DNA from 4 places in the Pseudomonas sp. 43A genome. Region 3 is predicted to be linked to each of the others. Evidence: predicted binding sites of a transcription regulator. Region 3 holds the regulator's gene; each other region holds the start of a gene.

Region 1 (3,111 bases), 3.3 Mb from region 3:
GTGCCTGACACTCCGTCTTCGCGAGCAAGCTCGCTCCCACAGGGGATCTGCGGTGGTAGTGCATTTCGTGGTCAATAATCCCCGCGCTTACGAAACGCCCAACGCCCGGCAATCACGGTAAACGTCGCCACCAGCGCAACCAATATCCAGAACCCCTCCGGATCCTGCGACAACGGCACGCCACCCACATTCATCCCGAAGAAACCGGCAATGATGTTGATTGGCAGCGCCAGCACCGTGACCACGGTCAGGGTGAACAGCGTGCGGTTGCTCTGTTCGTTGAGGTTGGCGGCGATCTCTTCCTGGAGCAGTTTGATCCGCTCACCCAGCGCAGTGAGGTCGTTGATGATCAGCGCAAACTCCTCGGTGGACTTGCGCAGCTCCTTGACGTCCTCCTTCTGCAACCACGGCGGCGGCCGGTTGAGCAGACGCAACAACGAACCCGGTTCCAGCGCCAACAGCCGTTGCAGACGCACCAGCACCCGCCGGTTGGCACCGAGTTCGGCACGGTTGGTCGACAGCCGTGAGGAAAGCAATTCGTCCTCGACCTGATCAACGCTCATGCTGGTCTTGCGCACGATCTGCGTCAGCACCTCGCCCTGATCACGGAGCAGATGCACGAGCAATTCCGAGGGCGAACGAAAGCGTTCGCCGGCCTTCACTGACGAGCGCAATTTATCCACCGAGTGCAGCGGTTGCAGGCGCGCGCTGACGATCAGTTTGCTGCGCACGCAGACCCACAGCGTCGACACGTCCGAGGAGACCATGCTGCTGAGGTTGAACACCACGTCGTTGACCACCGCCAGCAACGCCGAGTCGACATGCTCGATGCGCGTCGACCGTGAGCCTTCGTGCAGCGCCTCGAAAAACTCTTCGGGCAATTGCAGATGACTTTTCATCCAGCGCTCGCACGCCGCATGCGCCAGATTGAGGTGCAGCCAAAGGAATTCGCCACTGTCGCTGTCGTCCTGCAAACAGCGCAATGCCGTCGCCGAGTCAACTTCGCGACCGCGTTCGCCGGGGAGGAAGCGATAGCCGTAGAGCAGGCCAAACAGATCGGGATCGCGATGGCTGATATCGAGGCTGTGGTTCATGAAGGCTCGCTGCGAGGAGGGTGTGTCGGTCGCGCAAATGGCAGGTTCACTGAGCCGCATCATCGCAATGTCACATGACGTTTATGTGACAGCAAAGTGACGTCAAATCAGCAACTTACCGACGGTCGGAATTTCTTCAAGAAGCGCTCTGGTACGCCGATCACGCTTAGGTTACGTTGCGCGCGCTTGGCCATGAGCCAAGGCTCGCCGACATGGATGTCCGGCACAATTTCACGCCTTACCGGGCGTGCCTCATCCTTGTTCTGAGTATCTTTCGATGCTGCAAAAATCCCTGAGAGCGCAAATTCTCGCCCTGCTGAGCGGCAGCCTGCTGGCGGTGCTGTTGATCGCGCTGGCCTGTTTTCATTTCCTGTCCAACGGCGTGCAAAGCTACAGCCAGTTGATCGCCGGTCCCTTGCACACTTCACAACTGATCGATGAAGCCAACCTGCAATTCAAGGTGCAGGTGCAGGAATGGAAAAACGTCCTGCTGCGCGGCAAGCAACCGGCGGATCTGGCCAAGTACTGGGGCCAGTTCGAAGATCGTCAGCGCGATGTGCAGAATATTCTCGGCGAACTGGCTGGCCAGAAAGGCCTCGAGCCGAGCCTGAAAAACCGTATCGAACGCCTGCGCGATGAGCATCGTCAGCTCGGTTCTGCCTACCAGAAGGGCCGCGATGCCTACGTGGCTGCCGGTGGTGATCCGACGGCAGGTGACGCGGCGGTCAAAGGCGTTGACCGTGCCGCCAGTGATCAGATGAGCGAACTGGTCGCCGAGTTGCGCAAGCAAGGCACCGCGCAGTCGGCGCTGATCAGTGCCGAGGCCGATCGCACCGTGTGGCTGGGGCTGCTGGTGATGCTCGTGTCGGGTCTGTTGATCGGCCTGCTCAGCCTGTGGCTGGTCAACCGCAACCTGGTCGAGCCGATCCGCAAACTGATCGATTACGTCACTCAGTTGAGTCGCGGCAAACTCGCCGAGCGTGTGGTCAGCGACCGTCAGGATGAACTGGGCAATCTCGCCGCTGCGGCCAACACCCTGCGCGATTTCCTCGCCGACACCTTCACCCGTTTGCAACGCAGTGCGTCGGATCTGGACAGCGCCAGCGGCGAGTTGAACGCCATCGCCACGACCATGGCCGGCGGCACCAACGAGCAGTTCAACCGCACCGATCAGGTGGCCACGGCGATGAACGAAATGTCCGCCACCGCGCAGGAAGTGGCGCGTCACGCCGCAGACGCCGCACGTGCGGCCGACGATGCCGACCAGTCCGCCCAACAGGGTGAAAAGGTCATGCAGAGCACCATCCACTCGATCACCCAGATGCGCGGCGAAATCGCCAACACCGCCACGGTGATCCGTCGTCTGGAAGCCGACAGCGGTCGTATCGGCAAAGTGCTGGAGGTGATTCGCGGCATCGCCGAACAGACCAACCTGCTGGCGCTCAACGCTGCGATCGAAGCGGCGCGCGCCGGTGAAGCCGGGCGTGGTTTTGCCGTGGTCGCCGATGAAGTGCGCAACCTCGCGCAACGTACGGCTGAGTCAATCATCGAGATCAACCAGATCATTCAGAGCGTGCAGACCGGTGCGGTGGATGCGGCGCATGCCATCGACAGCGGCCAGACGCGCAGCGAAGAAAGCGTTGAGCAGGTGACTCAGGCCGGCGCGATGCTGGAGCGCATCACCCACGCCGTGGAAGCGATCCGCGACATGAACCGTCAGATCGCTACTGCTGCCGAAGAGCAGACCTCGGTGGCCGAGGACATCTCGCGCAACCTCACCGAGATTACGTCGATTGCCAGCACCAACCTCGACAACGTGCAGCGCACCGAAAGCGCCAGCCAGAATCTGCATAGCCTGTCCGGGCAACTCAATGAAGTCACCGCTCGCTTGAGCGCCTGACGCTATCGGACGTGTACCGGTTCGGATACCGAGTCGGTACACAGTCGATCTCAAATCGGTACGGGCGTGGTCGATGACCGGTTATCTATAACCGGCATTGGAGCCTTTCCATGGTCA
Region 2 (3,111 bases), 2.2 Mb from region 3:
GTGCGCGATGTGCTGGTCAATGGCCAGTGGGTTGTGCGTGATGGCCGGCATGCAGGGGAAGAGGACAGTGCTCGCGCCTTTACCCAAGTCCTGCGCGACCTCCTCGGCTGACGCATAACCACATGTAGGAGTGAGCCTGCTCGCGATAGCAGTGTGTCAGTCACTTATTTGTGCTCTGACACAACGCTATCGCGAGCAGGCTCACTCCTACAGGGGGTTGGCGGTGTTCTTTAGTTCGAGGTCTTGGCCATCTGCCGATCCGACGCCCGCCAGATCAAACGTGTGGTGTCATAGCCCTGCTGACGCGCCTTGCTCAGCAGCTCTTCGCGCACCACCCCGTTGACGGTCGGTGTGCGTGAAAGCAACCACATGTACTTGCGACTCGGGTCGCCGACGATGGCGGTCTTGTAGTCATCGCTGACGTACAACACCCAGTATTCGCCTTTCGCCACACCCGGAATCAGGCGTGAAAACCAGGTATCGAATTCGACCCAAAGCTTGTCGGTCTTGCCAGGCACCTGTGGATAAGCCGTGCCCTTGGCCTCTTCCCACTGCCATTGCGGAGTCAGGCAGCGATTGAGCACCGCGACATTGCCGTCAGGCTTGAGGGTGTAATGGGCTTCGGATTGCGCGCAATTGCGCTGGAAGTACATCGGCAAGCGCGCCAGCTCGTACCAGGTACCTTGATAGCGCTTGAGATTGACGCTGTTGACGGTTTTCGGCGCCAACGGGTCTACGCCGGAAGTGGCGCAGCCGGCCAGTACCAGGCCGGCAAAAAGGATCAGCAATAACCGCTTCATTTTTCTTCTCCGTGGGCGCGAAGCCCCGGTTTACTTCAGGCCTTGGCCGGAAAACATCAGCACTTTGTCACCGGCGTACTGCACGCTGATAAAGCTGTTCTTGTCGCCCCAGGTGCAACTGGACATACCGAGCGCGCCCGAGCAATCAGTCGGTTTGCCCAGCAGGGTCTCGACTTCGGCCTTGGCCATGCCGGCCGAGAGCTTCGAATAGTTTTCCTGATTGACCTTGCTGCATGCGGCCAGCAGCACGCAAAACGTCAGAAGGGCGATAGATCGCAGCGACATGGTGTAACTCCTGGAACGAGGGGGGGATGGCATGGTGCCAACCAGAAGCTTAGAAGAGAAAACCCTCATCTGGTTCCGTGGGGGAATGGCTATTTATTAGCCCGCCCGTCTGGCATTTGCCGATAAATCAGACACTTTGTAGGGCTATTGAGCATTTCGTCGCATTTCGCCAAAGACGCCTAATCTTTGGCGCATCGCGGTCGAAATAAGAGCAGCGCAAAGCCCCCGAGTGTGGCAAATTGCCGCCCTTTCTTGACCAGCCCCTTCGCGGTAGTTCATTCGATGACCAGAAACATGAAATTCAGCCACAAGATTTTGTTGGCTGCCGCCCTTGTGGTGGCCGTTGCGTTCGCCTGTTTCATTTTCTTCAACGACTATCGACAGCGCGAAGCCCTGAGCACGAGCACCGAAGCCTCGATGCAGGAACTGGGCAGTCTGACCACCAGCAACATCCAGACCTGGCTGGAAAGCCGCATTCAATTGCTGCAATCGCTGTCGCAGCAAGTCGCGGTCGACGGCAACGCTCCGGCCAGTCTGAAACGCATCATCGACCTGCCCGCCTACACCGGCAATTTCCAGCTCAGCTATTTCGGCGGCGCTGACGGCGTGATGTTCTCGGTGCCGGCCGGCAACCGCGCCCCGGATTACGATCCGCGCGCCCGTGGTTGGTACAAAGCGGCGAACAGCGCGCAGCAGACCATCGTCACCGAACCGTACATCGCCGCGTCGTCGGGCAAACTGGTGATCACCGTTGCCACACCAGTACAGCGCCAAGGGCAGATGCTCGGCGTCGCCGGTGCCGACATCGACCTGACCAGCGTCAGCGCGATCATCAATTCGCTGAACTTCGGCGGCCACGGCCACGCGTTCATCGTCAGCAGCGAGGGCAAGATCCTGATTCACCCGGACAGCAAACTGGTGCTCAAGACCCTCGCCGAGGCCTATCCGAACGGCGCACCTAAAGTCAGCCCGGGCCTGAAAGAAGTCGAGTTCAACGGCAAGACCCAACTGATCTCCTTCACCCACATCAACGGCGTGCCGTCGGCTGACTGGTACGTGGCACTGGTGCTCGATAAAGACACCGCGTTCTCGATGCTCAGCGAGTTCCGCACCTCGGCGCTGATCGCCATGGTCATTGCCGTGGTGATCATCATCGCCCTGCTCGGCATGCTCATCCGCGTGCTGATGCAGCCGCTGCTGACCATGGGCCGCGCGATGCACGACATCGCCGAAGGTGAAGGCGACCTGACCAAACGTCTGGTGATCCACGGCAACGACGAGTTCGGCGCACTGGGCACCTCGTTCAACCGTTTCGTCGAGCGTATCCACACCTCGATCCGCGAAGTGTCCTCGGCCACCGGCCAGGTCAACGAAGTCGCCCTGCGCGTGGTCGCGGCATCGAACTCGTCGATGTACAACTCCGATCAGCAAGCCTCGCGTACCAACAGCGTGGCCGCGGCGATCAACCAACTCGGCGCCGCCGCACAGGAAATCGCCCAGAACGCCGCCCTCGCCTCGCAGCATTCCAGCGATGCGCGCAGCCTTGCGGTCGACGGTCAGCAGGTGGTGGATAAAACCATCCAGGCCATGCAGCAGCTGTCGGCGAAGATCAGCGATTCCTGCGGCAACATCGAAACCCTGAACAGCAACACGGTGAACATCGGCCAGATTCTCGAAGTGATCACCAGCATTTCCCAGCAAACCAACCTGCTCGCGCTCAACGCCGCAATCGAAGCGGCGCGCGCCGGTGAAGCCGGTCGTGGTTTCGCGGTGGTCGCGGACGAAGTGCGCAACTTGGCGCACCGCACTCAGGATTCGGCGCAGCAAGTGCAGAAGATGATCGAAGAGCTGCAAGTCGGCGCACGCCAGGCGGTCAACATCATGACCGAGAGCCAGCGTGAGAGCGAAAGCAGCGTCGGCATCGCCAACCAGGCCGGCGAACGGTTGGGCAGCGTGACTCAGCGCATTGGCGAGATCGACGGGATGAACCAGTCGGTAGCGACGGCGACTGAAGAGCAGACGGCGG
Region 3 (3,111 bases):
AGGTTCTAACCGCCGCTTATCACAGTTACAAGCGTTGCGGGCTTGCCGGCTGCATCCTGACTAAACTGGATGAAACGGCCAGCCTTGGCGAAGTGTTGAGCCTGGCGATCAGTCATGAATTGCCGGTCGCGTACCTGACCGATGGCCCACGGATTCCGGATGATCTGCATCTGCCGCGCCGTCATCAACTGGTCAGCCGCGCCGTCAGCGTGCAAATGCAGGAAGAACCCAGCGAAGAAGCCATGGCTGACATGTTCGCTGATATCTATCACAGCCCGACCAAGCAGGTAGGCTGAGGTATTCATGAACAGTTTTTGTACCTACATCGATGGTCTGCCATGCATTGTTCCGGTTGTGAACGCGCAGCCAGTAATGTGGCCTCCGTCTATGCAAGACAAGGTAAAGAAATAACATGGGCAGCATGCATCCCGTACAGGTGATCGCGGTGACCGGCGGCAAAGGTGGCGTCGGCAAGACTAACGTGTCAGTGAACTTGTCTCTGGCGCTGGCAGAGCTTGGCCGTCGGGTCATGCTGCTGGACGCCGATCTGGGACTGGCGAACGTCGACGTTTTGTTGGGTCTGACCCCTAAACGCACACTGGCCGACGTGATCGAAGGCCGTTGCGAATTGCGCGACGTGCTGTTGCAAGGCCCCGGCGGCATTCGTATCGTCCCGGCCGCGTCCGGCACACAGAGCATGGTTCACCTGAGCCCGGCGCAACATGCCGGCCTGATTCAGGCGTTCAGCGACATCGGCGACAATCTCGACGTGTTGGTGATCGACACCGCTGCGGGTATTGGTGACTCGGTAGTCAGTTTTGTACGTGCAGCCCAGGAAGTGTTGCTGGTGGTCTGCGACGAGCCAACCTCGATCACTGACGCCTACGCGCTGATCAAACTGCTCAACCGCGATTACGGCATGAACCGTTTCCGCGTTCTGGCCAACATGGCGCAGAGCCCGCAAGAAGGGCGCAACCTGTTCGCCAAGTTGACCAAGGTCACGGATCGCTTCCTTGACGTCGCTCTACAATACGTCGGCGCCGTGCCTTACGACGAAAGCGTGCGTAAAGCGGTGCAGAAGCAGCGCGCGGTGTACGAAGCCTTTCCGCGTTCCAAGTGCGCACTGGCGTTCAAGGCGATCGCGCAGAAGGTCGACACCTGGCCGCTGCCCGCCAACCCGCGTGGCCACCTTGAGTTTTTCGTCGAGCGCCTCGTGCAGCAAACGGCAGGGCCCGTGCTATGACCGCTAGCGGTATGAACTACTACAAGAAGTCGGCACGCGACGCTCAGTACGAGCTGATCGAGCGTTACGCGCCGCTGGTCAAACGCATTGCCTATCACTTGCTGGCGCGCTTGCCGGCCAGTGTGCAGGTCGAAGACCTGATCCAGGCCGGGATGATCGGCCTGCTCGAAGTCTCGACCAAATATGACGCCAGCAAAGGCGCCAGTTTCGAAACATACGCGGGCATACGAATCCGCGGCGCGATGCTCGACGAAGTGCGCAAAGGGGACTGGGCGCCACGCTCGGTTCACCGCAATACCCGTATGGTCAGCGACGCAATTCGCTCAATTGAAGCTAAAACCGGCCGTGACGCTAAAGATCACGAGGTTGCAGCCGAACTCCAATTGAGTCTCGACGATTACTACGGGATTTTGAATGACACCTTGGGCAGCCGCCTGTTCAGTTTCGACGACCTGTTGCAGGACGGCGAACACGAAGGGCTGCACGAGGATGGCGCGAGTGCTCATCTTGAGCCGTCACGCGATCTGGAAGATGAACGTTTCCAGGCCGCGTTGGCGGACGCGATTGCCAATTTGCCGGAGCGTGAGCGACTGGTGTTGGCGCTGTACTACGACGAAGAGCTGAACCTCAAGGAGATCGGTGAAGTCCTTGGCGTCAGTGAATCGCGGGTCAGCCAGTTACACAGCCAGTGCGCGGCCCGTTTGCGGGGGCGTTTGGGGGAGTGGCGAGCGCGCTGAAGGCAGTGTGGGGACACTGCGAACGAGGCTGGTGCGGTGATGAACGGCACCGGTCTTGCTCTGTTGTGCTCCAGACAGTCTTCGAGTGCTGCGCCGATTGATTGAAGTGGCGCGTCCAGGTGCTGGGCGCGTTTAAGACTGCTTGGAGGTCGAATTGAACAAAGACATGAAAATCCTCATCGTTGATGACTTCTCAACGATGCGGCGGATCATCAAGAACCTGCTGCGTGATCTTGGGTTCACCAACACCGTCGAGGCTGACGATGGCGTGACTGCCATTCCAGTGCTCAACAGCGGAAGCATCGACTTTCTGGTAACGGACTGGAACATGCCGGGCATGACCGGTATCGACCTGCTGCGCCACGTGCGTGCCGATGAAAAACTCAAGCACCTGCCCGTGCTGATGGTGACTGCAGAAGCCAAGCGCGAGCAGATCATTGAAGCCGCTCAGGCCGGTGTAAACGGCTACGTAGTCAAACCTTTCACGGCTCAGGCGTTGAAAGACAAAATCGAGAAGATTTTCGAACGCATCGGCTGATGAACGCGCGGGGGAGCTATGGAGCATAACGAATCTTCACAGGGCGATTTCGAGTCGACCCTGAAAAAACACGCGGTCGAACTGGTCGAAAGCCTTGAAAAAGGCAGGTTCGGCGACGCTGTGCAACTGATCCATGAGCTCAATCAGACCCGTGACCGTGGCCTGTACCAGGAAGTGGGCAAGCTCACACGTGAATTGCACAGTGCGATCGTCAACTTCCAGATCGACCCGAACATGCCGCAGGCCGAGGAAGTGTCGCAAATCACCGACGCCACCGAACGCCTGGGCTATGTGGTCAAGCTGACAGAAGCCGCGGCCAACCGCACCATGGATCTGGTGGAAAGCGCCACGCCGGTGGTCAACAGTCTGGCTGACGAAGCCCAGACGTTGAGCGCCGATTGGGGTCGCTTCATGCGTCGCGAGGTCGGGGCTGAAGAGTTCCGTGAACTGGCGCGCCGGGTTGACGGTTTTCTGTCACGCAGCAGCACGGACAACCGTGCGGTGTCGAGCAATCTCAACGACATCCTGCTGGCCCAGGATTACCAGGACCTGACCGGTCAGGTGATCAAGCGTGTGACCCAACTGGTCACCGA
Region 4 (3,111 bases), 1.6 Mb from region 3:
GCAGCACCATGACCAGCCCGATCGGCCAGCACCACGGATTCTGTTTGACCGTCAGCCACACGGCGATCACACCGAGGGCGGCGGCAAACAGTTCAAGCCCGGACATGGAGGTTCCTTGGGGGAGAGAAAGAAGGGGCGGATTGTACTGCATTGGGCCAAACCCCTCACCCTCTCCCGGTGGGAGAGGGGGCTGACCGAGTTGGATGTTCGAGATACGCCGACCTGATCTTTCTGCGTTGAATCCATAATCGACTCGATTTTTCAGGTCGACGTATAGCTTGAGACACCTCGGTCAGCCCCCTCTCCTCGGGGAGAGGGCTGGGGTGAGGGGTGGGCTCACCACAGTTACACGGGTCAGACGCGGAACTGGCGCAGGAGGCCGTTGAGTTGCTCGCTCAATTGACCAAGGCGCAGACTGGCCGCGCTCGACTGTTCGGCCGCGATCGCCGTACTGTGCGAGAGGCCGGCCGCTTGGGTGACGTTCTGATTGATGTCCTCGACCACATGCGCCTGCTGCAAGGTGGCGCTGGCAATCGACGCATTCAGACCATTGAGATTGCGCAACGCTTGGCCAATAGCATTCAGACTGGCGCCGGCCAGTCCCGCCTGTTCGATGGTCAATTGCGACGCTTTGCTGCTGTCGCCGATTACCTTCACGGCGGCTTCGGAATGGTTCTGCAAGCGTTCGATCATCGACTGGATTTCCGCAGTCGATTTCTGGGTGCGCTGCGCCAACAAGCGCACTTCGTCCGCCACCACGGCAAAGCCGCGACCTTGCTCACCGGCCCGCGCCGCTTCGATCGCTGCGTTGAGGGCGAGCAGGTTGGTCTGCTCGGCAATCGAGCGGATCACTTCCAGCACACTGCCGATCTGCGTGCTTTCGGCCGCCAGGGTGCGAATCACTTCAACCGCTTGATCAATGGTCCCGGACAGCTTGTCGATCTGTTGCAAGCTGCCATCGATATTGATCTGGCCCTGTTGCGCCTGCGCTTCGGCGTCACGCATTTCGGCGGCGGCATGCTCGGCGTTCTTCGCCACGTCCTGCACGCCATAGGTCACTTCGTTGATCGCCGTGGCCACCAGTTCCATCTGCTGCGATTGCTGCTGGCTACGTTGCTGCGCCTGCGAAGCATCGTTGCCCAGTTCGCTGGACGACTGGCCAAGGGCACTGGCCGACACCTGCAAGTCTCCGATCACCCGGCGCAGTTTGGCGGTAAATGCATTGAAGTGATGCGCCAGTTCAGTCACTTCATCCTTGCCGTGGGTATCGAGGCTACGAGTCAGGTCGCTTTCGCCGCTGGCGATGTTGGCCATGGCGTTCACGGTTTCCTGCAATGGGCGGACGATGCTGCGCGCGATGAGGATCACCAACAGCGCCATGATCACGGCGATCACCAGGCCGATGACCGTAGCCTTGATCACTTGGCCCTGGAATTCCGCCTGCACATCGTCGACGTAAACCCCGGAGCCGAGCACCCAGCCCCACGGTTCGAACAGTTTGACGTAAGAAGTCTTGGCCACCGGCTCACTGGCACCGGGTTTCGGCCAACGGTAGTCGACCATGCCGGCGCCTTTGGCCTTGGCGATGGCGACCATTTCGTTGAACACCGCAAAGCCGTCCGGATCGCGTATCGCCGACAGGTTCTGGCCTTCGAGTTTCGGGTTGGTCGGGTGCATGACCATCACGGGCGTGAGGTCGTTGATCCAGAAGTAGTCGCTCTGGTCGTAGCGCAAGCCGCGAATTGCCGTCAGCGCCTGTTTCTGCGCGGCGTCTTTGCTCAGGGTTCCGGCGGTTTCGAGGTCGTGGTAATAGGTCAGCAGGCCGCTGGCCGTCTGCACCACGTGCTGGGTTTTCTGGGCCTTGGCGTGATACAGGTCATCGTGGATCTGCTTGAGCATCAACACGCCCAAGGTCAGCAACATGACCACCGCCACAATCAAGATGAGCCACAAGCGTCGGCTGATCGACACACTGCGCAAGCTGTTCATAACGCTGTCACTCCGGATTCTTTTTCTTGTAATAAACGACCGCCAGCATCCAACCACGATTTCGTGAGCGGGCATACGCGACCCAAGTCGTATAACGCGGCAGCGCTATTAAGGCTTGTCTGTTAGGATTTCGGCCTCGCGCGTGAAAACCTGAATCCAAATTGATATTTCACGGAATTTTGACCGTTTCGTGTGGATCCTGTGCGCGCGGAATCGGTACAGCCATAACCAGCTACGCTGATCGCAGTGAACGCTAGAAAAATACTATCGGGGCATGCCGGCGCGCATCGCTCTTTGGGGGATTGATGGATCTTTGGACGGCCTTGCAGGCACTGATACTAGGAGTTGTAGAGGGGCTGACGGAGTTTTTGCCCATTTCCAGTACCGGACACCAGATCATTGTTGCCGACTTGCTGAATTTCGGCGGCGAAAGGGCCATGGCGTTCAATATCATCATCCAGCTCGGCGCGATCCTCGCGGTGGTCTGGGAGTTTCGGCGCAAGATTCTCGACGTGGTCATCGGTTTGCCGACCCAGCCGAGTGCCCGGCGTTTTACCGCCAACCTGCTGATCGCTTTTTTACCGGCGGTGGTGTTGGGGGTGATCTTTGCCGACCTGATTCACCAGTACCTGTTCAACCCGATTACCGTCGCGACCGCGCTGGTGGTAGGCGGCATCATCATGTTGTGGGCGGAAAAGCGTCAGCATGAAGTGCACGCAGAAACGGTTGACGAGATCACTTGGAAAGACGCCCTTAAGGTCGGCTTCGCGCAGTGTCTGGCGATGATTCCCGGCACCTCGCGTTCCGGCTCAACGATCATTGGCGGCTTGCTGTTCGGCCTGTCGCGCAAGACCGCCACCGAGTTTTCGTTCTTTCTCGCGATGCCGACCATGGTCGGTGCGGCGGTCTACTCGGGCTACAAGTATCGCCACCTGTTTGTGCCGGCGGACTTTCCGGTGTTTGCCATCGGTTTCGTCACCGCGTTCATCTTCGCCATGATCGCCGTGCGCGGCTTGCTCAAGTTCATCGCCAGCCACAGCTACGCGGCGTTCGCCTGGTATCGGATCGTGTTTGGTCTGGTCATTCTGGCGACTTGGCAGTTTGGCTGGATCGATTGGGCGG

What was found. The regulator FliA, encoded in region 3, starts transcription of late flagellar genes. The targets are predictions, from matches to a motif close to CTAAAGTTTNNNNNNNNNNNGCCGNTAA.
Region 1: HUW52_RS08750 (methyl-accepting chemotaxis protein) is a predicted target of FliA. The motif match lies at 1,230-1,257, and genes of this name have one in related genera.
Region 2: HUW52_RS02960 (methyl-accepting chemotaxis protein) is a predicted target of FliA. The motif match lies at 1,265-1,292, and genes of this name have one in related genera.
Region 4: HUW52_RS16400 (methyl-accepting chemotaxis protein) is a predicted target of FliA. The motif match lies at 2,117-2,144, and genes of this name have one in related genera.

What each region holds. Positions count from the first base shown of each region.
Region 1 is NZ_CP054880.1:1,983,494-1,986,604, forward strand. It holds gene HUW52_RS08745 (transporter) at 72-1,094, opposite strand; gene HUW52_RS08750 (methyl-accepting chemotaxis protein) at 1,372-2,994, shown strand; gene HUW52_RS08755 (hypothetical protein) at 3,105-3,111, shown strand, end outside.
Region 2 is NZ_CP054880.1:678,714-681,824, reverse strand. It holds gene HUW52_RS02975 (formimidoylglutamate deiminase) at 1-111, shown strand, start outside; gene HUW52_RS02970 (lipocalin family protein) at 231-800, opposite strand; gene HUW52_RS02965 (hypothetical protein) at 831-1,085, opposite strand; gene HUW52_RS02960 (methyl-accepting chemotaxis protein) at 1,368-3,111, shown strand, end outside.
Region 3 is NZ_CP054880.1:5,287,416-5,290,526, reverse strand. It holds gene flhF (flagellar biosynthesis protein FlhF) at 1-296, shown strand, start outside; gene fleN (flagellar synthesis regulator FleN) at 413-1,243, shown strand; gene fliA (RNA polymerase sigma factor FliA) at 1,240-1,980, shown strand; gene HUW52_RS23105 (chemotaxis response regulator CheY) at 2,147-2,518, shown strand; gene HUW52_RS23100 (protein phosphatase CheZ) at 2,537-3,111, shown strand, end outside.
Region 4 is NZ_CP054880.1:3,735,895-3,739,005, forward strand. It holds gene pnuC (nicotinamide riboside transporter PnuC) at 1-106, opposite strand, end outside; gene HUW52_RS16400 (methyl-accepting chemotaxis protein) at 355-1,989, opposite strand; gene HUW52_RS16405 (undecaprenyl-diphosphate phosphatase) at 2,295-3,111, shown strand, end outside.